DNA from 2 places in the Metabacillus sp. 113a genome. Region 2 is predicted to be linked to the other one. Evidence: a T-box and tRNA genes for the amino acid it is inferred to sense, from the RefSeq annotation. Region 2 holds a T-box; the other holds one or more tRNA genes.
What was found. A T-box is a leader RNA that pairs with one kind of tRNA and senses whether it is charged. The one in region 2 lies ahead of leuS (leucine--tRNA ligase), so its partner is inferred to be a tRNA-Leu.
Positions count from the first base shown of each region.

Region 1: it encodes a tRNA-Leu, which carries the amino acid that the T-box ahead of leuS (leucine--tRNA ligase) is inferred to sense. The anticodon was not compared.

Region 1 is NZ_JBNILJ010000029.1:5,972-16,799, forward strand. It holds gene ACQCVE_RS19395 (helix-turn-helix domain-containing protein) at 1-48, shown strand, start outside; gene glmS (glutamine--fructose-6-phosphate transaminase (isomerizing)) at 562-2,364, opposite strand; gene glmM (phosphoglucosamine mutase) at 3,003-4,349, opposite strand; gene ACQCVE_RS19410 (CdaR family protein) at 4,376-5,671, opposite strand; gene cdaA (diadenylate cyclase CdaA) at 5,664-6,491, opposite strand; gene ACQCVE_RS19420 (zf-HC2 domain-containing protein) at 6,738-7,349, opposite strand; gene sigW (RNA polymerase sigma factor SigW) at 7,367-7,930, opposite strand; gene rocF (arginase) at 8,194-9,099, opposite strand; tRNA gene ACQCVE_RS19435 (tRNA-Ala) at 9,265-9,340, opposite strand; tRNA gene ACQCVE_RS19440 (tRNA-Gly) at 9,351-9,425, opposite strand; tRNA gene ACQCVE_RS19445 (tRNA-Leu) at 9,457-9,538, opposite strand; tRNA gene ACQCVE_RS19450 (tRNA-Lys) at 9,554-9,629, opposite strand; tRNA gene ACQCVE_RS19455 (tRNA-Gln) at 9,633-9,707, opposite strand; tRNA gene ACQCVE_RS19460 (tRNA-Tyr) at 9,777-9,860, opposite strand; tRNA gene ACQCVE_RS19465 (tRNA-Thr) at 9,878-9,950, opposite strand; tRNA gene ACQCVE_RS19470 (tRNA-Val) at 9,983-10,058, opposite strand; tRNA gene ACQCVE_RS19475 (tRNA-Glu) at 10,628-10,702, opposite strand; tRNA gene ACQCVE_RS19480 (tRNA-Thr) at 10,717-10,789, opposite strand; tRNA gene ACQCVE_RS19485 (tRNA-Asn) at 10,791-10,828, opposite strand, start outside.
Region 2 is NZ_JBNILJ010000003.1:294,587-305,414, reverse strand. It holds gene ACQCVE_RS07715 (MDR family MFS transporter) at 1-934, shown strand, start outside; gene ACQCVE_RS07710 (DUF4257 domain-containing protein) at 1,142-1,474, shown strand; T-box leader at 1,562-1,780, shown strand; gene leuS (leucine--tRNA ligase) at 1,856-4,270, shown strand; gene ACQCVE_RS07700 (hypothetical protein) at 4,326-4,559, opposite strand; gene ACQCVE_RS07695 (rhodanese-like domain-containing protein) at 4,690-4,998, shown strand; gene ACQCVE_RS07690 (hypothetical protein) at 5,162-5,377, shown strand; gene ACQCVE_RS07685 (DUF2553 family protein) at 5,659-5,895, shown strand; gene ACQCVE_RS07680 (sporulation protein Cse60) at 5,900-6,079, shown strand; gene ACQCVE_RS07675 (NAD(P)/FAD-dependent oxidoreductase) at 6,150-7,433, opposite strand; gene ACQCVE_RS07670 (putative polysaccharide biosynthesis protein) at 7,586-9,211, shown strand; gene ACQCVE_RS07665 (pseudouridine synthase) at 9,244-9,972, shown strand; gene ACQCVE_RS07660 (DeoR family transcriptional regulator) at 10,086-10,307, opposite strand; gene ACQCVE_RS07655 (NCS2 family permease) at 10,658-10,828, opposite strand, start outside.

The DNA.
Region 1 (10,828 bases), on a different contig from region 2:
TTGGAATGTCAGCCTGGTGATATTCTTGAATATAGAAGTGAAGATTGAACAGTTATGAAGGGAAATGGCTTGGAGAATTCTATCAGATGAACCAACTGCGTCTCGAAAGGAATGAATAAAATGGGATTCTATATCATGATCATGTCATTCATACTTGGCCTATTCTTTACCATTCTTGGTGTTTCTCGCAGGAAACGTACCTTTTTATACAGGTTTTTCATAGTGCTGGGAGTAATTCTGATTCTATTTGCTGTTTATCTAGCAAGGCCTCATTAAGAATCATAGTCATATCTAGGTCTTAAATGAGTTATATTTGGTATCTGAGTATGAATTTGCTTCTGCACCATCCTTTAAATGTTTTCTATTATAGAAACTGACCTTTTTAACACAAACTGCTCATATCTATTGTTCTATTTATATTTTTTATATAAATAAAGCCCATCTTCATTTTTGAAGATGGGCTTTATTAAAAAAACAATTCTTACTTCTAACTTATTTACTGGGCTTTATGGTGCGCCTGAGTTGTCCGCAGACAAAAGAGGTGTTCATGCAAAACAGCTCTTACTCCACCGTCACACTCTTCGCAAGGTTACGCGGCTTATCCACGTCACAGCCTCTATGCAGTGCTGCATAGTAAGCGATCAGCTGAAGCGGGATTACGGATGCAAGCGGTGATAGGGCTTCGTGTACTTCCGGAAGGACGAAACGGTCGTCTTCCTGGTCCAGTCCTTTTGCAGAGATGATGCAAGGGTTCGCTCCACGGGCAGCTACTTCCTTCACGTTACCGCGAATGCTCAGGTTTACGTGCTCCTGTGTAGCAAGCGCGATGACCGGTGTGCCTTGCTCGATCAGGGCGATCGTACCGTGTTTAAGCTCTCCTCCGGCAAAGCCTTCTGCCTGGATGTAGGAGATTTCTTTCAGCTTCAATGCGCCTTCAAGACCTACGTAGTAGTCAACCGCACGGCCGATGAAGAAGGCGTTGCGTGTTGTGGATAGGTACTCGCGTGCGATGTACTCCATCTCTTCCTTCTGGTCGCAAAGGGCTTCCATTGCATTTGCAGCGATTCCAAGCTCTTTTACAAGGTCCAGCTCGATATCGAGTCCTTTTGCTTCTGCTGTTACAGCAGCTGTGATCGCAAGAACGGCAAGCTGTGCTGTATAGGCTTTTGTTGAGGCTACTGCAATTTCAGGACCTGCGTGAAGAAGCAAGGTGAAGTCTGCTTCACGGGAAAGAGTGGATCCTGGTACGTTTGTGATCGTAAGCGCTTTGTAGCCAAGCTCTTTAATTTGGACAAGCACAGCACGGCTGTCAGCTGTTTCTCCGCTCTGGGAGATAAAAATGAACAGCGGCTTTTCAGACAGCAATGGCATGTTGTACGAGAACTCACTTGCCACGTGAACTTCTACCGGTTTCTTTGCCCATCTTTCAATGAACTGTTTGCCGACAAGACCGGCATGGTAGCTTGTTCCGCAGGCTACGATATAAATGCGGTCTGCTTCGTCGATCGCATCCGAGATGTTCTGATCAATTGTCAGCTTACCGTCTTCATTTTGATATTTTTGAACGATTTTCCGCAATACGAGCGGCTGCTCGTCAGTTTCTTTCAACATGTAGTGAGGGTATGTTCCTTTTTCGATATCGCTTGCATCAATTTCTGCTGTGTATGGAGCACGTTCAACAACTTCTCCAGTCAATGTTTTAATGACTGCCTGCTCGCGGGTCACGATGACCATTTCTTTATCCATAAGCTCAACAAACTGGTTTGTGACTTGAAGCATCGCCATTGCATCAGAAGCAATGACATTAAAGTCTTCTCCAAGACCAACTAGAAGAGGGCTTTTGTTTTTTGCTACATAAATTGTATTTGGATCTTGGTTATCAAGCAATCCGATAGCGTACGATCCTTTTAGAACGGAGAGAGTCTGGCGGAAAGCTTCTTCTACGCCTGCCCCTTTCTCCATCATTTTTTCGATAACCTGGACTACAACCTCTGTGTCTGTTTCACTTTGCAGTTCAACATCCTGAAGGTAATCTTTTTTCAGCTGTACATAGTTTTCAATGACACCGTTGTGAACCAAAGTCAGGCGTGATGATGCACTTTGATGCGGATGAGCGTTAACACGGCTTGGCTCTCCGTGAGTAGCCCAGCGTGTGTGACCGATTCCAACCGGTGCCAATACACCTGCGTCCACGATGGAACGAAGATCGGCAATGCGTCCTTTTTCTTTAAAGACCGTGACGCCTTCTTCTCCGGAAAGCGCGATCCCGGCAGAGTCGTATCCGCGGTATTCAAGCTTTTCCAGGCCTTTTAATAAAATTTCCTTTGAATCATTCTGTCCAATATAACCTACAATTCCACACATAATCGTTTTCCTCCCGCTTTTGCGAAGGGGACAGGAAAGTCTCTTATCATCGGGGACCTTCTGCTGTCCCCTCACACATGTTAGATGTTTTGTTTTAAAGGATTCGATTTGTGTCTCTCTCTTTGTCCAGAAAGTTGCCCTCCTGTTTTAAAGAAAGACTTGCGGCTGCTATCGTACAGCCGGGAGGTATCCGCCGATTCATCGATAAACCTCCTCCTCGTCAACTAAGCGATGGGCCGTCCGTGCTTAGTTCAGGCGCTTTGTCTTGCTCTGCATTCCGCTGCTTCTTATTACCCGGGACAAGAATAGCGAAACACAAGGTTTATATTACAATACATCGGAGAAAACCGTCAATCCTATTATTTCCCTACGGTTTACTCTTTACCCTCCGACCCTTTAGTATATGCGGTTAAAAAGGATCTCGTTAAGGATTGATGCAAGGTGATATTTACCCGGTTTTCATGATTTCCTAACCTGCTTTCAGCAAAAAGAGCATTTTTCCACCTGCTTTTTTTCTTCACAAGTGAAAATCATCACAGCGTGAAAGAATAAAAAAATGCTCAAAATATCACATGAAGAGAAAAGAGAAAAACGGGGCTGACAGTCAGCCCCGTTTTAATGCAAAAGGTATGTACAATTTATTCAATACCCATTTCCGTTTGGACAACTGCCACAATACGGTCCACATACTTGCGGCAAAGCTCTTCTGTTGATGCTTCTGCCATAACGCGCACAAGCGGCTCTGTGCCGGATGGACGAACGAGGATTCTACCGTTCCCGGCCATCTCCTGCTCTACTTCCGTGATGATTGCTTTTACCTTTTCATTGTCTGTTACATGGTACTTGTCCGTCACTTTTACGTTTACAAGCAGCTGAGGGAATTTTGTCATCTCTCCAGCGAGCTCAGAAAGGGTTTTTCCTGTTGCTTTTAAAATGTTAACAAGCTGGATGGCTGTAAGAAGGCCATCTCCTGTTGTGTTGTAATCAAGGAAAATGATGTGGCCGGATTGCTCGCCGCCCAGATTATAATGGTTTTTCTTCATTTCTTCTACTACATACCGGTCGCCTACCGCAGTCTGGATGCTTTGAATTTCTGATGCCTCCAGTCCTTTATAGAAACCGAGGTTGCTCATAACGGTGGATACAACGGTATCCTGATTCAACTGGCCTTGCTCCTTCAAATACTTGGCGCAGATAAACATGATTTGATCGCCGTCTACGATGCTGCCTTTCTCATCAACTGCAATCAGGCGGTCTCCGTCCCCATCAAAGGCAAGTCCGATATCGGCACCTTTTTCAAGAACAAACGCTGCCATTGCTTCAGGGTGGGTGGAACCGACACCTTCATTGATGTTAAGTCCGTTAGGAGACGTTCCCATCGTAGAAACATCCGCCTCAAGGTCAGCAAACAGATGCGTTGCAAGGGAAGAGGTTGCACCATGAGCGCAGTCAAGAGCGACATGAAGGCCTGCAAATTCTTCATCTACGGTTTGTTTAAGGAACTGAAGATATTTTTGGCCGCCTTCAAAGTAATCATTTACCTGACCAAGGTCCGCTCCAACCGGCCGTGGAAGAGAATCAGTCTCCTGGTCCATCAGGCTTTCAATTTCAAGCTCCTGCTCATCTACAAGTTTGAAGCCGTCCGGTCCGAAAAACTTGATTCCGTTGTCCTGAACGGGATTATGAGAGGCAGAAATCATGACACCTGCCTGAGCTCCTAAAGCTTTGGTTAAATAAGAAACACCTGGAGTAGAGATGACGCCTAAGCGCATAACTTCCGCTCCGATGGAAAGAAGACCGGCTACAAGCGCACCCTCCAGCATATGCCCGGATACGCGTGTATCACGGCCGATTAAAACCTTGGGACGCTCTTTATCTTTTGTCAGAACATATCCGCCAAAACGGCCGATTTTAAATGCCAATTCCGGCGTCAGCTCGCTATTGGCCACTCCTCTTACTCCATCTGTTCCAAAATACTTACCCATGTTAGATTCGCTCCTTTTTCTGTTCCTCAAGATTGAAGTGCCGAAATACGAATTGTTGCTTCTTCTTGGGGCAGTGACCATTTCACATCATTCGGTCCCTTAACCTCAACCTTAACTTTCTGTTCACCGTCTTCAAGACCGGATGCATCGACCACCAGCTCAAAGTCACCTGAAGTCACTTTGTTCAGCTGTCTCTCTAAACCCGTTACACTGATATCAAAAGCTTGATTGTCAGGATTCAGGTACTCAACTTGCTTCCCTTCATCAAGGCCAGTTGTTTGAATTGGGACGCCTTCCAGCACCTTCTCTTCTTCTTTATTTACATCTATTTTTACTTGAACCTTCTGCTCAGAAAGTCTGGTAACTCCCTCTGGCAGCGGCAGGCCCAATTCAACCACGTCGTCTTCTTTGATCTGGCTCAAATCCAGCTCCGGCCCGCTTATTTCCTCCAGTGCATCGAGAATATTCTGCGGTCCGTAAGCCGTTACTTCACTGGGGGTTATACTGATTGACCGGATCGATATGCCTTCAGGAGGCTCCCCGGTTTGTTTCAGCTTTACAGGAAGAGTCTTTTTAGGGCTTTCAACCGGCACAGTTACTTCAATGTTTCGCGGAGAGGTCTCCACTGGTAAAATATTTCCTGCTTTATCATACACAATGACCTGCGCCTGCTGAACGACTTCTTTATTTGCACCTTGTAGATTCACTCTTGCCCTTACATACGAAACCTGATCAATAATCGCTTTCGATCCTGTAATCTGAACTTTATTCGGTTTTAGAACCGGCTCCCCCGGCTTATATCCTTCGGCAATTTGTTCCTCATTGATAAAGGAGGCTTCGACTGGAAATTCTTCTGTTTCCTTCTCGTCGATTCTTATATCCGCTGTACCTGGATCAATGGCTACCTTCAGAGAGCTGTCCAGATTTCTGAATTTCAAATCCACTTCATGCTCTCCAGGTTCCAGTCCCGACAAATCCGCATAAACCTCAACGTTTTTCCGCTGCTTGGCAATGGTCACCTGGCTGGTCGGTCCGGTGATGTTCACGGCAACCGTCTCAGGAAGTCCGGAAACGACATAATTTTCATTGTCTGTCTCAGCTTTAACCGGTACATCTTCAATCGCTGCAGAGGACTCATTAGAGGCAGGCTCGTCTTCATCCGTGCCAGGCGGTTTCGGAATAATCTGGCTGCTCTGAGGTTCATTGTTCCTGATTGTGCCACCCTGGTTTGATGTCTCCGGATTGACGGAAAGATAAATCATCAGAGCAAGCAGCAAAGCGATAATCCGCATAAACCAAGTATTGTTCATCAGCTTATCCATTCTTTTTCCCCCTCCATTGCCAGCGGTTTGAGGAATCGGAACGAATCCGGCCTTGGCGGTTTGAGCTGGATGACAGAATGTTTTTCAATGCCTCTTCATCCAGGTTGCGGTGAAGCTCGCCATTTTTCGCAACCGAGATGCTTCCTGTTTCTTCAGAGACAATAATGGTTATGCTGTCTGTAACCTCGCTTATTCCAACTGCAGCCCTGTGTCTCGTTCCGAGTTCTTTTGAAATCAGCGGACTCTCTGACAGCGGCAGATAGCAGGCCGCTGCTGCGATCTGGCTTCCTCTTAAAATGACCGCTCCATCATGGAGCGGTGTGTTAGGGATAAACACATTGATCAGAAGCTCTGATGAAATGGCAGCATTCATAGGGATTCCGGTCTCAATGTAATCGCCCATGCCTGTCTCCCGTTCTAGCGTCATCAGCGCTCCGATTCGGCGCTTTGCCATATAGGAGGTAGCTTTCGTAATGTCATCCGTCAGCTTAACCCGTTCATCCTCTTCCGGCAAAGCACTCTTTGAAAACAGTCTTCCTCTCCCCAGCTGCTCCAGTGCCCTTCTCAGCTCTGGCTGAAAGATCACGATAATTGCGATAAATCCCCATGAAATCGCTTGGTCCATTAACCAGAAGATCGTATTGAGTCCCAGGAAGCCGCTTATCGTTTTGACAAGTAAAATAACGATGATCCCTTTCAAAAGCTGAACGGCTTTTGTTCCTCTAATAACCATAATCAGTTTATATATAACGAACCAAACAAGGAGAATATCTATGGCAGTGCCCAGGTACCTAAGTACAGATATATCTTCAAATGCCATGCCTGTTTCCTCCATCAAGTTCAATTAAAGTTACAGCGCAATTGTCCATTCAGGACGGGAAAAACCGCACCAAAATCCTTGCTCGTCCTCCTGTTTCTGCCGGAGGACATCCGGTGCTGCCGCTAACTACCCCATTATAGCATAATTTTTTTTTAGTAAATAAAGAAACCAAAAGGCCATCATAAAAGATGACCTTTGCATTAGTATATCTGATTTTTCCGCCTATTATCGAACAAGCCGGAAATTTTACTGAAATACATCTACTACTTCTTTTCCGAAGGATTTCATCCTGTACCATAGCCAGTCAAACAATTCATTTACCTCTTTAATATCCCCGGTGACTTCTCCGGCTGCTGCTGTGTATTCCTCTCCATTAATAATCGTCACATTTCCTTCCACTTTCCCATCAATCCGGAGCGTGCCGTTTCGTACGGTAATATCTCCTTTAATGACTTCACCTTCCGGGACGGTCACCGTGCTGTTCTGGACAATTAATTTAGGATCCTTTGTTACGCTGAACTGATGATCACCTGACCATGCCGATATCAGGCTGCCGCTCATCAGAATCATAAAAAGAGATGCTGCTATTAATAAAGGGTGGGCTTTGAACCATCTTTCAGCGCCGACTCTCTTTTTTTCTTTAGGAAGGCTCTCCATCACCCGCGCTGTAAAATTCTTTGGAGTTTCCACATGGGAAGTACTCTGCACGAAAGCCACCGTTTTTTTCAGTTCCTGGAAATGAGTTTGACAGCTGCTGCATACTTTTAGATGGATCCTTAAGTCTCTCTCTTCCTTCCCCCCGATTTCATGGTCGAGGAATTTATGCATTAAAGAAACCATTTGCTCTGAACATGCCATTTTTTCTGCACCCCACTTTATAAATGCCTTAGCTGCTTTCTAAGGGCTTCTCTTCCTCTGTGTATCCTCGTCTTAACTGTGCCGGCAGGAATCTCCAAAATCTCGCTGATTTCAAGAATGGAAAGCTCATCAATGTATTTAAGCACAATGACACTCCGATACTTTTCCGGAAGCTTCAAAATTTCTTTTTGAATCATTTCCTGAAGCTCCAGTGTCTCCACTTCCTCTTCAGGAAGGGCAATATCAGCTGCAACCTGCGAATACATTGTCAGTCCGTCCGTTCCACCAATTTCAGCGTCTAAATAATAATCCGGCTTCTTCTTTCGAATTCGGTCAATAGAGAGATTGGTGGCAATCCGGTACAGCCATGTTGAGAATTTTTTATCCAGATCATACCGGTGAATATTTACATAGGCTCTTATAAATGCTTCCTGCGCAATATCCTCAGCTTCATGCGAATTGCCCAGCATCCGGTAACAAAGGTGATAGATTTTATCCTTATAAATGTCAACAATCTCAGCAAATGCATTTTGATCGCCTTTTATAACCTCTCTTATTCTGTTCTTTACCAAAGTTTCCATCTGTTTTACCCTCTTCTCTACGCGGGTCTGTATGAATACGTTCTAAAGACCAAAAGGTTTCATTTTTTTCACATAAAATTAGTTTAACAAATAATTGGCAATCTGTAGATGAAAAGTTGCAGGAAGAGGCTGTTTAGAGGATTGCATGGAAGGGGAAGATCGAGCTGTCAGAGAAGATTAATTTTTATATCATACTTTATGGGAAACACCCGGAGCAAAACGAAAAGGAAAACTGCCGCTCCTTCTTAAGGGCGGCAGCTGGTTTACAGGAGTTTTTCCCCAAATAATGAACCCATTAGGGCAACAGCAACGGAAGCTGTTTTGTTACGTTCATCAAGAATCGGATTGACCTCTACAAATTCAGCAGATGTAATCAATTCTGATTCAGCCAGCATTTCCATGGCCAGGTGGCTCTCACGGTAGCTGATGCCCCCGATTACCGGTGTACCAACCCCTGGTGCATCATGCGGATCCAAGCCATCAAGATCCAGTGATAAATGAATGCCGTCAGTCCGTTCCTTTAAATAGTCGATCGTTTCTTCCATAACACGTGTCATCCCCATGCGGTCCACTTCATGCATCGTATAAACACGTATTCCTTTTTCTTTGATTAGTTTTCTTTCTCCTTCATCCAAGGAACGCGCCCCGATAATGACTACATTTTCTGGTTTAATTTTAGGAGAAAATCCCGCAATCCCTGTGAGCGCTTCATCCCCAATTCCAAGGCTTGCAGCCAGAGGCATGCCATGAATGTTTCCTGAAGGAGACGTATCCGCTGTATTTAAATCTCCATGAGCGTCATACCAGATAACGCCCAGATTTTGATAATTTTTTGCTAAGCCGGCCAGGGTCCCAATGGCAATGCTATGGTCACCGCCAAGGACCAAAGGAAACGACCCTGCTTTAATTGTTTCATCAACCTTTGATGCTAAAAGCTCACTTGCTTCTGATACCGCTTTCAAATTTTTCAAATTATATAGAGGTTCTTCCAATTCTTTTTCCCGTTTCCCAATGTTGATATCTCCACTGTCTTCGATGATATAGTGAAGGTGCTCAAGCCTTTCCGTAATCCCCGCATAGCGGATCGCGCTCGGACCCATGTCAACACCCCGGCGGGTCTGACCTAAATCCATCGGCACCCCGATAATATTGATTTTCTTTGCAGCCATGTGGTTTCCTCCTTTTCCCTCTGTGCTTCTATTCTACCTAGAAGGAGGCAGGTGACTCAACTCGACAATTTCATGTATAAAAATACAGATAATTCAAACTAAAACTGTAAAAGAAAACACAAAAAAAGCCTTACACCAAGTGGAAGACATTAATGGTTAAAGTATTGGTGGAGCCTAGCGGGATCGAACCGCTGACCTCCTGCGTGCAAGGCAGGCGCTCTCCCAGCTGAGCTAAGGCCCCCTAAGGGTAATGGAGCGGAAGACGGGATTCGAACCCGCGACCCCCACCTTGGCAAGGTGGTGTTCTACCACTGAACTACTTCCGCTAGTTCAAAAGGCAGGTCTCCGGAAAATAAATGCGGGTGAAGGGAGTCGAACCCCCACGCCCGAAGGCGCCAGATCCTAAGTCTGGTGCGTCTGCCAATTCCGCCACACCCGCATACAAAAATAAAAATGGTGAGCCATGAAGGACTCGAACCTTCGACCCTCTGATTAAAAGTCAGATGCTCTACCGACTGAGCTAATGGCTCGGATGGCTGGGCTAGCTGGATTCGAACCAACGCATGACGGAGTCAAAGTCCGTTGCCTTACCGCTTGGCTATAGCCCAATAATTTAGATACTCATCCTATCTTAACATGTCCAAACCATGAGGTTTTAAACCTGTCATGAAGAAAAATGGTGGAGGGGGGCAGATTCGAACTGCCGAACCCTAAGGAGCGGATTTACAGTCCGCCGCGTTTAGCCACTTCGCTACCCCTCCGTATGATTGAAAGACAGTGCCGGCAAGAGGACTTGAACCCCCAACCTACTGATTACAAGTCAGTTGCTCTACCAATTGAGCTACACCGGCGCAAATTAAAAAACAGCAAACAAAATATAGAATGGTGGAGGATGACGGGATCGAACCGCCGACCCTCTGCTTGTAAGGCAGATGCTCTCCCAGCTGAGCTAATCCTCCATATAGTTTCGGCTTGTGATGAGCGGCGCATTGCGTTGTCGCTTTCAGTCGTTCGCATCCTCACGCACTCATGTGCGCTCCGGGGCTCTCTCCTTCGGCTCCTAGCACTGCTTGCTCCTCCCAACCCTCTTACTTTCACTTTGTTGGGTGGTGGTTTCGGCTTGTGATGAGCGGCGCATTGCGTTGTCGTCTTCACTCGTTCACATCCTCATGCACGAATGTGCACTCCGGTGTTCACTCCTACGACTCCTAGCACTGCTTGCTCCTCCCAACCCTCTTACGTTCACTTTGTTGGGTGGTGATTTCGGCTTGCGATGAGCGGCGCATTGCGTTGTCGCTTTCAGTCGTTCGCATCCTCACGCACTCATGTGCGCTCCGGGGCTCTCTCCTTCGGCTCCTAGCACTGCTTGCTCCTCCCAACCCTCTTACTTTCACTTTGTTGGGTGGTGGTTTCGGCTTGTGATGAGCGGCGCATTGCGTTGTCGTCTTCACTCGTTCACATCCTCATGCACGAATGTGCACTCCGGTGTTCACTCCTTCAACTTCCGCATAGCTTGTCCGTATGTAAATGGTGACCCGTACGGGATTCGAACCCGTGTTACCGCCGTGAAAGGGCGGTGTCTTAACCGCTTGACCAACGGGCCGCATACATTAAGTAAGCTTCCAACCGGGCTCGAACCGGTGACCTCTTCCTTACCATGGAAGCACTCTACCTACTGAGCTATGGAAGCATGGCTCCGCAGGCAGGACTCGAACCTGCGACCGATCGG
Region 2 (10,828 bases):
CCATGGATGGCCTTACTATGTGATCCTGCTTACGATTGTCGGTTTTGGATCAGGGATTGTATTTCCGGCTACGTATGCTATGGCAGGAAGTGTCTGGCCTGAAGGCGGAAGAAAGTCATTCAACGCGATTTATGTAGCACAAAACGCCGGGGTAGCCATCGGTTCCGCTTTAGGTGGGCTGGTTGCATCGATTTCGTTTCAGTGGATTTTCATGGCGAACGGTCTACTGTATGCTGTCTTTTTTTTCGTGGCATTTCTCGGCTACCGAAATATTCAAGGCGAAACCGTTCATCCTTCAGCCATTGTGTCAAAGAAGCCTCAAAAAAAAGACCGGACGAAATTTGCAGCCTTGTCGGTTTTGTCAGGAGGATACCTCCTATGCTGGGTCGCGTATGTTCAATGGCAGTCCACCATTGCTGCACATACGCAAACGCTGAATATTGACCTGAAGCAATACAGTCTGCTGTGGACGGTCAACGGATTGATGATTGTGCTGGGACAGCCGTTCATTTCGGCATTCGTTAAACGTTTTGCCAAATCACTGAAAGCGCAAATGCTCATTGGAATGGGAATCTTTATGTTTTCATTTGCCATAGCGGCAGCTGCCGGAGAATTCACCGGGTTTTTAACAGCGATGGTCATTTTGACCATCGGTGAAATGCTGGTTTGGCCTGCTGTTCCCACAATTGCCAATCAGCTGGCTCCAAAGGGGAGAGAAGGCTTTTATCAGGGGTTTGTAAACAGTATGGCAACTGCAGGGAGAATGATTGGTCCCTTACTGGGAGGATTCCTGGTGGATGCGTTCAACATGTCCATGATGTTTGCCGTTCTGATCGGTTTGCTGTTTGTCAGTTTCTTCCTGACACTATTCTACGACCGCTCAATCAACTTACCGGTGGAGGAAGAATTATCCTCCAAAACAGCAGAAGGATAAAAAGCCTGAGATTATGCCATCTCAGGCTTTTTCTTTGGGAAATTGGTTCGTTTGGCATTTATGGAAAATAATTCTAAATAATCAGGCGGCTTGTCCACCGGTTATATATAATAAAAATAAAAAGCCTTACCCATCCCCGTGGGACTGCCAATCTGTATTTTTTATTTATCTGCTTTGCCAGAATAAAAAAGAAGGATCGGTGGTGTGATGACAGCTCAAATTTTGGTAGCCAGTATCATCGGAGGTTTAATGGGGATTGTAAGCCACATGAATAAAAGGGGGCGACTGGAAAAACCGAGAATGACGAAACGGTTTATTTACCTTGGTTTTTATGAAGACCTTGTGATCGGAACCATTGCAGCGATTATGCTCGTCATCTCTTCAGAGCCTCAATCGTCACTGCAGCTCATTCTGTTATCGATTATCGCCGGCTACAGCGGTGAAGCTGTCCTGCGAAGCTTTACCTTCTCCACCCAGCAAGACCAGCCTGAAGTTCCCTCTTCCAAAAAATGTCCAAGTCACAAGCCGCCTCTACCATAAGAAGTGCCTCATTGAAGCTTTCCCTAAATCGCTGCAACCAGCTTGCATATCCCTCAAATTTTTTATAAAATGGTTTTAGAAGAAAATAGTCGAACGGTGATAAGGAGCAGTAGTGAACAGGATGCACCATAGAGAGCTGACGGAAGGTGCAAGTCAGCAGCAAATGTTCATGAACTCGCCTTTGAGTTTGCAGATGCGAAAGAAAACAGTAGTGTCTGCCGTGCATTCACGTTACGAATGTCAAGCGAGTGTAGTTTGTGTACACTAATTTGGGTGGTACCGCGGGAGAAAGCTCTCGTCCCTTTTTACAGGGACGGAGCTTTTTTTATATTTCACGGCCGCGTACTCGATGTCCGTTCAGCGAAAACAAGGAGGATGTTTATGAGTTTCAGTCATAAGAAAATCGAACAGAAATGGCAGAAGCATTGGCTTGCCAGCAAGACATTTAAAACAGGTGAGGAACCGAACCGCCCTAAATTTTATGCGCTTGATATGTTTCCGTATCCGTCAGGAGCAGGTCTTCATGTCGGGCACCCGGAAGGATTTACAGCGACAGACATTCTTTCCCGGATGAAACGGATGCAGGGATACAATGTGCTTCATCCGATGGGATGGGATGCATTCGGACTTCCTGCTGAGCAGTTTGCCCTGGATACAGGAAATGACCCGGCAGAATTTACGGAAAAGAACATTAACAATTTCAGGCGCCAAATTCAGGCACTTGGCTTTTCTTATGACTGGGATCGCGAGGTCAACACAACCGATCCTCACTACTATAAATGGACACAATGGATTTTCCTCAAGCTTTATGAAAAAGGCTTAGCCTATATTGATGAGGTAGCCGTGAACTGGTGTCCGGCACTTGGAACCGTTCTTGCCAATGAAGAGGTCATTGACGGGAAAAGCGAGCGGGGCGGACATGCGGTCGAACGCCGTCCGATGAAGCAATGGATGCTGAAAATTACAGCCTATGCAGATCGTCTGATAGAAGATTTGGATGAAGTAGACTGGCCGGAAAGCATTAAAGAAATGCAGCGCAACTGGATTGGCCGTTCAGAGGGAGCTCACGTTCATTTTGAAGTAGATGGACACGAGGAGAGCTTCACCGTTTTCACGACAAGACCGGACACTCTTTTCGGTGCAACGTATGCGGTGATTGCTCCTGAGCATGAGCTGGTGAGCAAGATTGTATCAGCGGATCAAAAAGAAGCGGCAGATGCTTATATCAATCAAGTGAAATCCAAGTCTGACCTGGAAAGAACAGATCTCGCAAAGGATAAAACCGGTGTCTTCACGGGTGCATATGCCATTAACCCTGTGAGCGGCGAAAAAATGCCGATCTGGGTGGCAGATTACGTCCTAATCAGCTACGGTACCGGGGCGATTATGGCGGTGCCTGCCCATGATGAACGCGATTATGAATTCGCTGTGAAATTCGAGCTTCCGATTAAAGAAGTCGTTCAAGGCGGCGATGTATCGAAAGAGGCTTACTCCGGTGACGGAGAGCACGTAAACTCGGAATTCCTGAACGGATTAGGAAAAGAAGAAGCGATTCAAAAAATGATTGAACGGCTGGAAGAAAACAGCAAAGGCGAAAAGAAGGTAACGTACCGCCTGCGTGACTGGCTATTCAGCCGCCAGCGCTACTGGGGTGAGCCGATTCCAATCATTCATTGGGAGGACGGCACCATGTCTGCAGTTCCTGAAGATCAGCTTCCGCTTGTCCTTCCGAAAACGACAGAAATCAAACCATCCGGTACGGGTGAATCGCCGCTTGCCAATATTTCAGAATGGGTGAATGTAACAGATCCTGAAACGGGCAAAAAAGGACGCAGAGAAACGAACACGATGCCGCAATGGGCGGGAAGCTGCTGGTATTACCTGCGCTACATCGATCCAGCGAACGAAAACCATTTAGCGGATCCGGAAAAAATCAAACAATGGCTGCCGGTTGATACGTACATCGGAGGGGCCGAGCATGCGGTGCTCCACCTTCTATACGCACGTTTCTGGCACAAGTTTCTTTATGATATCGGCGTGGTTCCAACGAAAGAGCCGTTTCAAAAGCTGTTTAACCAAGGAATGATCCTTGGTGAAAATAATGAAAAAATGAGTAAATCAAAGGGCAACGTTGTGAATCCGGATGAAGTTGTGGAAAGCCATGGTGCTGATACGCTTCGTCTTTACGAAATGTTCATGGGACCGCTTGAAGCTTCCATCGCCTGGTCTGAAAAAGGGCTGGATGGAGCAAGACGCTTCCTTGACCGCGTATGGAGATTGCTGATTGAAGATGACGGAAACTTGACTTCGAAGGTTACAAACAGCGGAAATCCGTCTTTAGAGAAGGTCTACCATGAAACTGTGAAGAAAGTAACTGAGAACATCGAAGGGCTGCGCTTCAACACCGCGATTTCCCAGCTGATGGTGTTCATTAACGAAGCATATAAAGCGACGGAGCTTCCTAAAGAATACATGGAGGGCTTTGTAAAGCTTCTTTCTCCAATCGCTCCCCACCTTGCAGAAGAGCTTTGGGAAAAACTTGGTCACTCTGATACCATTGCCTACGAAAAATGGCCGCAGTATGATGAGTCCAAGCTTGTGGAAGATGAAGTGGAAGTAGTCGTTCAATTTAACGGCAAGGTAAAAGCAAAACTTCTTGTTCCGGCCGAAGCCTCAAAAGAAGAGATGGAACAGATTGCGCTTCAAGATGAGAAAGTGAAAGAACAGCTTGATGGGAAAACCATCCGCAAAGTGATTGCAGTTCCTGGGAAGTTGATTAATATTGTGGCGAACTGAATAACCTGATAGAAGCTTGCAGAGATACTTCTGCAAGCTTTTTTTACTATAGATATTATTGCCTGCGTTCGTTTCCCCGTTTAAAGTTACCTGTAGCTTTTGCCAGAATCAGCTGAATCTCATGCTCATCCTTAGCTAGATTTATTCTTGCTAAAAACTTCTCCGCCTCTCCGTCCTTTACTATTTTCACCTGCTTTCCTTTGTACAATAGAAAAACTGACTGATTTTTTGCAATCTGAAAGCTGAAGGGCTTTTTATCCAAACGGTTTCGTTTGTCTATTTCTCTCACATCATCCCCTCCTGTATAGAACGTCTATTCACCAGTAACCTGCAGGATTCCTGCATAATCCTGCGATTCGCAACCCGCCTGCCCGCCTGATATAATAAAAGTATGATGAAAACAGGGAGCTGATTAAACGATGATTAAAGAAATTTCAGCAGAAGAAGTAGAGCAAAAGCTTAAAAATGGAGAGAATATTGAGCTTGTTGATGTACGCGAAGATGAAGAAGTCGAAGAAGGGATGATCTCAAAAGCAAAACATATAAAAATGGGTGACATTCCTGCAAGAGCCGGCGAACTGGATAAGGATAAAGAGTACATCTTTATTTGCCGCTCAGGACGCCGCAGCGAAAATGTGGCGGCCTATCTTCAGGAGCAGGGCTACAAAGTCGTCAATATGACAGGCGGAATGCTAGAATGGAAGGGCGAGACCGTACCGAAGCAATAACCGGTAAAAGACCATGCATCGTGACAGGTGCATGGTCTTTTTGCTGCATACACATAAATCCAAAATATTTCGTTCTAAACACTGCAGCAAACCGATAATTTTTATGAGAGGCAGAGATGCTTTCTCTGTATCCATTTCATAAGAAACAGGTGATATCATGGTGATGACCGTTCATTTTTTTGATGGGAAAAGCATCGTACTGAGCCAGATGGTGAAAAGAGTTCCAGCCATTGGAGAAGATATAAAAATTAAAGGCCGAATAGGAAAAGTTTCAGAAATTGTCTCCATCGACGAAAAAAATGCCCGAATCCTTGTTGCCTTTGAGAGTGTCAGTAAAAGTAAAGCGGCAGCAGACCAGTCCAAAAAGAAGAAAAAGTAAGGGAGCATGCTGAAGAATGTCAATATTCCCTTAAGATTCTATGTCCGCTGAATACGATGTTCTCAAGTTTCTGTTTTCGCTGATAAAAGGTAAGCAAATGAACGATCCATCCGCTATACGTAAACAGCGATCCTATGTTATAACCACCTGCATTCCTGTATTTTAGAACGTACTTGGTGAAACTCAGCGTCTCCTTATAAAAAAGAGTCAGTCGCCAATTATGAAAGCGTTAACATAAATAACCCCTGCTCTCATACATTGTGTTAAGGAGGGGATGGGCGATGGAGGATTTTCATAGGCTCGATATCACAAGGCGCGTAACAGCGAAGGTTAGTGACGACCTCATTGAATTGTTTTGCGGAAAGAATTCCATCGGCTGGCTTGTCATAAACGAAGAGGGCAAGCAATATGATTTAATTGAAGGATTTGTCATCGAGAATGGACGGATCTATAAATTATATGAACGAAACGGCGGGCAGCAGCAATACGGGGAGGCCTGCGATTTAGGGTGGTGCTGATTGAATGAAAGTTGTGCTGTTTGATGAAGAGCATGAAAAGGATTTAGAAAAAGAAATCAACTGTTTTCTGGCCGAGTTGGATGATGAGCAGCTTGTGGATATTAAATTCTCCGTCGCTGCTTCATGTGATGCAGAAGGTGAGCAGGTCTACTGTTTTTCGGCCATGGTTTTATACCGGTCCTGAAGAGCAGCATGCCTGCTTTTCAATTCTCAAGGGGAGTGAGAGAGGATGATTCTAAAAAACCCGGTCTAGGTTAAACCGGGTTTTCTTCTTTGGACAATGCGTATTCAGCGGCATTACCGCCAGCAAGCCTCCCTGTAATGAGGGCGGCTGTAATATTATATCCACCGGTATAACCGTGAATATCCAGAATTTCCCCGCAAAAGTACAAGCCAGGCATAAATTTTGAAGCCATTTCTTTAGGGTGGATTTCTTTAACAGAAACTCCTCCTCCGGTTACAAAGGCTTTGTCCAGCGGAAGGGTGCCGTCCACCTTAAATTCAAATTGTTTGCATGATCTTGCGAATCCCCTCAGTTTTTCATGGGAGGTCTGTGAATAAGGCTCACTTGGATCGATTTCCTGCTGCTCAAGGAGGAAAAGCAAGTATCTTTCCGGCAGCAGCCCTTTATACAGGTTCTTTAATGCTTTCCTCGGCTCTTCTTTTCCAGCTTTAATCAATTCCTGGAACAATTCTTCTTCCTTGCGGCCGGGAAGGGCATCGATGGTGACTCTTACATATTGAGCGTTGTATTTCTTCATCGTTTTCACGATATATTGGCTGCACCGCAGTACAGCAGGACCGGAGATGCCAAAATGGGTAAAGAGCATGTCCATTTTGTGGGTGATTACGGTCTTGCCCTTGGGATTCAGGACACTTAGTGCCACACTTCTCAGTGCCAGACCCTGAAGAGATTTGTTTTTTATGAATGGTTCGCTGGATGTAACAGGAACCTCAGTCGGGAAAAGGTCGGTAATGGTATGGCCCGCAGCTTCCGCCCATGCATAGCCATCCCCTGTGCTGCCTGTGTGGGGAACGCTCTTCCCTCCTACCGCAGCTACAACAGCGTCTGCTTCAATGCATTCACCAGTTTTAAGTGTGATGCCTTTAACCTGCTGGTTTTCATAGTCAATCCGTTTAACCGGCTCGTTCACACGGATTTGCACATTCAGTCTTTTCAGCTCGTTCAGGAGAGATTCGACAACTGACTGGGCTTTGTCGGAAACCGGAAACATTCTTCCGTGATCTTCTTCCTTTAGTCCAACACCAAGTCCCTCGAAGAAAGAGATGATATCCTCGTTGCTGAACTCAGAAAAGGCACTGTATAAAAATCGGCCGTTGCCGGGAATGTGTTTGATGATTTCTTCAACGGGAAGGCGGTTCGTTACATTGCAGCGGCCTCCGCCTGATATGGCGAGCTTACGTCCAAGCTTGCTCCCTTTATCAAGCAGGAGTACGCGCGCACCCCTGCTTCCGGCCGAGATGGCTGCCATCAGTCCCGAAGGACCGCCCCCAATTACAATTACATCGTACTTCATTGTGTCACAACCTTCTTTTTAACCTTCATTCATTATAGCCGAAATCTGCATTCAAGAAAAACTGCTAAATTCCACAACTTTTTCCTCTCCATGCCTGCTTATGTTAAACTAATAAAGTTGAACCTAATTTCACAAGAACGGTGATAAAAGATATGTCAGATAAAATGCTAAAAGGCACGTTTATTTTAACGCTTGGTACATACATTTCCAGGCTGCTCGGTATGATTTATATCATTCCGTTTACAGCATTGGTAGGCACTCTGGGGACGGCACTCTATCAGATGGGCTATACCCCTTACGTTATATTCTTAAGTATAGCCACGGCCGGTTTTCCAATGGCTGTATCAAAATTTGTAGCGAAGTACAATGCGATGGGAGATTATCAGACAAGCCTGAGAATGTTCCGCAATGGAATGATCGTCATGCTTTTAACCGGACTTGCTTCATTTGCTGCGATGTATTTGCTCGCTCCTGAGCTTGCAGCATGGTCTCTTAGCTCAGAAGATACCCCATCCAGTTCTATTGCAGAAGTGGAATACGTGATAAAAATGCTGAGTGTGGCCCTTATTGTTGTGCCAATTATGGCGCTTTTGCGCGGCTTTTTTCAGGGCCATCAGATGATGGCGCCAACCTCAGTTTCACAGGTGGTTGAACAGCTCTTCCGAATCGTTTTTCTGCTTGCATCTGTATACCTTGTCTACATCGAATTTGAAGGTCCTTTAGTAGAAGCGATAGGATACGCAACTTTGGCCGCTGCAGTGGGTGCAGTTGGCGGGCTGCTCGTTCTGTATGTTTATTGGCAAAAGTATAAAAACCGCCTTGAAGCCATGCAGGAAAATACCGTACCGCCCTCAGATGTGAAAATGAGAAAGCTTTTTAAAGAGCTTCTCACCTATTCCTTGCCATTTATTTTTATCGGCTTAGCGATTCCGCTATATCAGCTTATTGATCAAGGAACGATGTACGGGGCTTTAAGAGAAATCGGAAAGACTGATGAGGAAGCAAAAGCTCTCTTTTCCCACGTTCAGTTTGAAGGGCGCTCCCTAATAATGATTCTAGTTTCACTTGCGACCGCGTTCGGATTGACTTTAGTTCCATCCATAACAAGGGCATTTTCAACAGGGGGAATGCGCCAGGTACACCGCCAGATTAACCAGGCATTCCAGATTATCATGTTTCTGGTTATGCCCGCTGCTGCCGGCATGATGGTGCTCGCTGGTCCAATTTATGAATTCTTTTTCGGATATTCTTCAGAGGCGGCACTTCTTCTGCAATGGCAGGCTCCGTCTGCATTGCTGTTTTGCTACTTTACAGTGAATGCGGCCATCCTGCAGGGGGTCAACAAGCAAAAGCTCGCAGTGATCAGCCTTGCAATAGGACTTATTATTAAGGCAGCGGTGAATTATCCGCTCATCGTATGGTTAGGTGCGCAAGGGTCAATCATCGCCACAGCACTCGGGTTCATTGTCTCGATCATTTACGGTTTTGCGATGATAAAGAGGCATGCACACTTCCATTTCAGGCAGTTTTTCAAGAGGACGATCCTGATCCTTATGCTTACGGTGGTCATGAGTGTGTTTGTATCGGGGATTCAATCGATCGCTGAGATCTTTATTCATTTTAAAGAGGGCAAAGTTTCATCGGCACTTATGCTTGTTTTGACTGTCGGGGGCGGGGCTGCGGTTTATCTTTACACCGCGCATAAGACGCATTTGCTGGAAAAGCTCCTTGGCTCGCGTTTTTCATTTTTAAACAGAAGGAAGAAAGGGAAGGCGTGACAGCCTTTCCTTTCAGTATGAGGTGAATGGTCATGAGAATGGATAAATTGCTCTCCACGATCGGCTATGGCAGCCGGAAAGAGGTAAAGCAGCTCCTGAAAACCGGTGCTGTTCTTGCAGACGGAGTGGTAATTAAGGATGGAAAGACCCATGTAGATTCTGAAACACAGGAGGTGACCGTTCATGGAGAAAAGATTGAATACCGAGAGTTTATTTATCTGATGATGAACAAGCCGCCCGGTGTCCTTTCCGCAACAGAGGATCTGTCCCAGCCGACGGTCATTGATCTTTTAACGCCGGAGGATGCTGTTCGGGATCCGTTTCCGGTAGGCAGACTGGATAAAGATACGGAAGGGCTGCTTGTCATTACAAATGACGGCCAGCTGTCCCATCAGCTGCTGTCACCGAGAAAGCATGTAGCGAAAACATATTTTGCGATTATAGATGGAACTGTTACGGACGAGGATGTGGCTGCCTTTAAAAAAGGAGTTACCCTTGATGATGACTATCTGACAAAGCCCGCAAAACTGGAGATTCTGACTGGAGGGGATCCTTCTGAAATTAAGGTGTCCATTACAGAAGGCAAGTTTCATCAGGTGAAAAGGATGTTTGAGGCGGTCGGAAAAAAAGTCACATTTTTAAAAAGGCTGACGATGGGTGATTTAGAGCTGGATGCGGATCTCGAACCTGGGGAGTACCGTGATTTGACGGATGAAGAGGTAGAGGTGCTGCGAAACAGCAAGCCTGCTGATTTTGTATAAACGGCCGGGGATCCGGAAAGCTTGCTTTCTGAAAAAAACGGATAAGAGCTATAAAAAAAAGAACCTGTTCAGAACAGGTTCCTTTTTATGTATAGGTGTTCAACCATTCTTGCTTATGATGTGAGTTTTACTTTCTTCTTTGTAGTCGTCCACTTACCTCTTGCAGGGCTTTTGACAAGCTCGTTGTATGCTAACACATTTAAATCACGCTGAATCGTTCTTGGTGTAATACCAAATTCGTCGACAAGCTGCTGAGTTGTAACGGTACCTCTTTCCATGATGAACATGTAAACAGATTTGATACGGTTTAGCATACGGTTAGTTGAAGGTTTCAAAAAACCACTCCTTATTTTTTGATCGAACAGGTCTAAAGACCTGCAGCAATCTAGGATGTCAACCACTAATGATGTCCCTGTGTTAGCCTATTTAATTGGTATAGTTGAAGCTACAATCATATTTTACACGAAACAAGCGAGAAGATTCTACCTTGAGCCTTGAATTTACACAATATTAACATTTTGCCTTATAAAAAATCACGGTTTTGCTTTACTATATGTATTAAGTTCAGAAAATTATGACTGTATTAAACAAGGAATTCATACCTGCTATTTTTCGACTTGCTGATAGTTCTTTAGAAACATAAAAAGCCAGCAGATGCTGGCTTTTGTAAGGATGATTTTTACAGTTAATGTGAACCAATCACGACAAGATGAATAAAGAACAAGACAGCAAAGATGTATACAAATGGATGAACCTCTTTCCATTTTCCTTTAGCTGCTTTCATCAGCGGATAGGATATGAATCCGAGCGCAATTCCGGTTGCGATGCTTGATGTAAGAGGCATGCTCAGGACCAC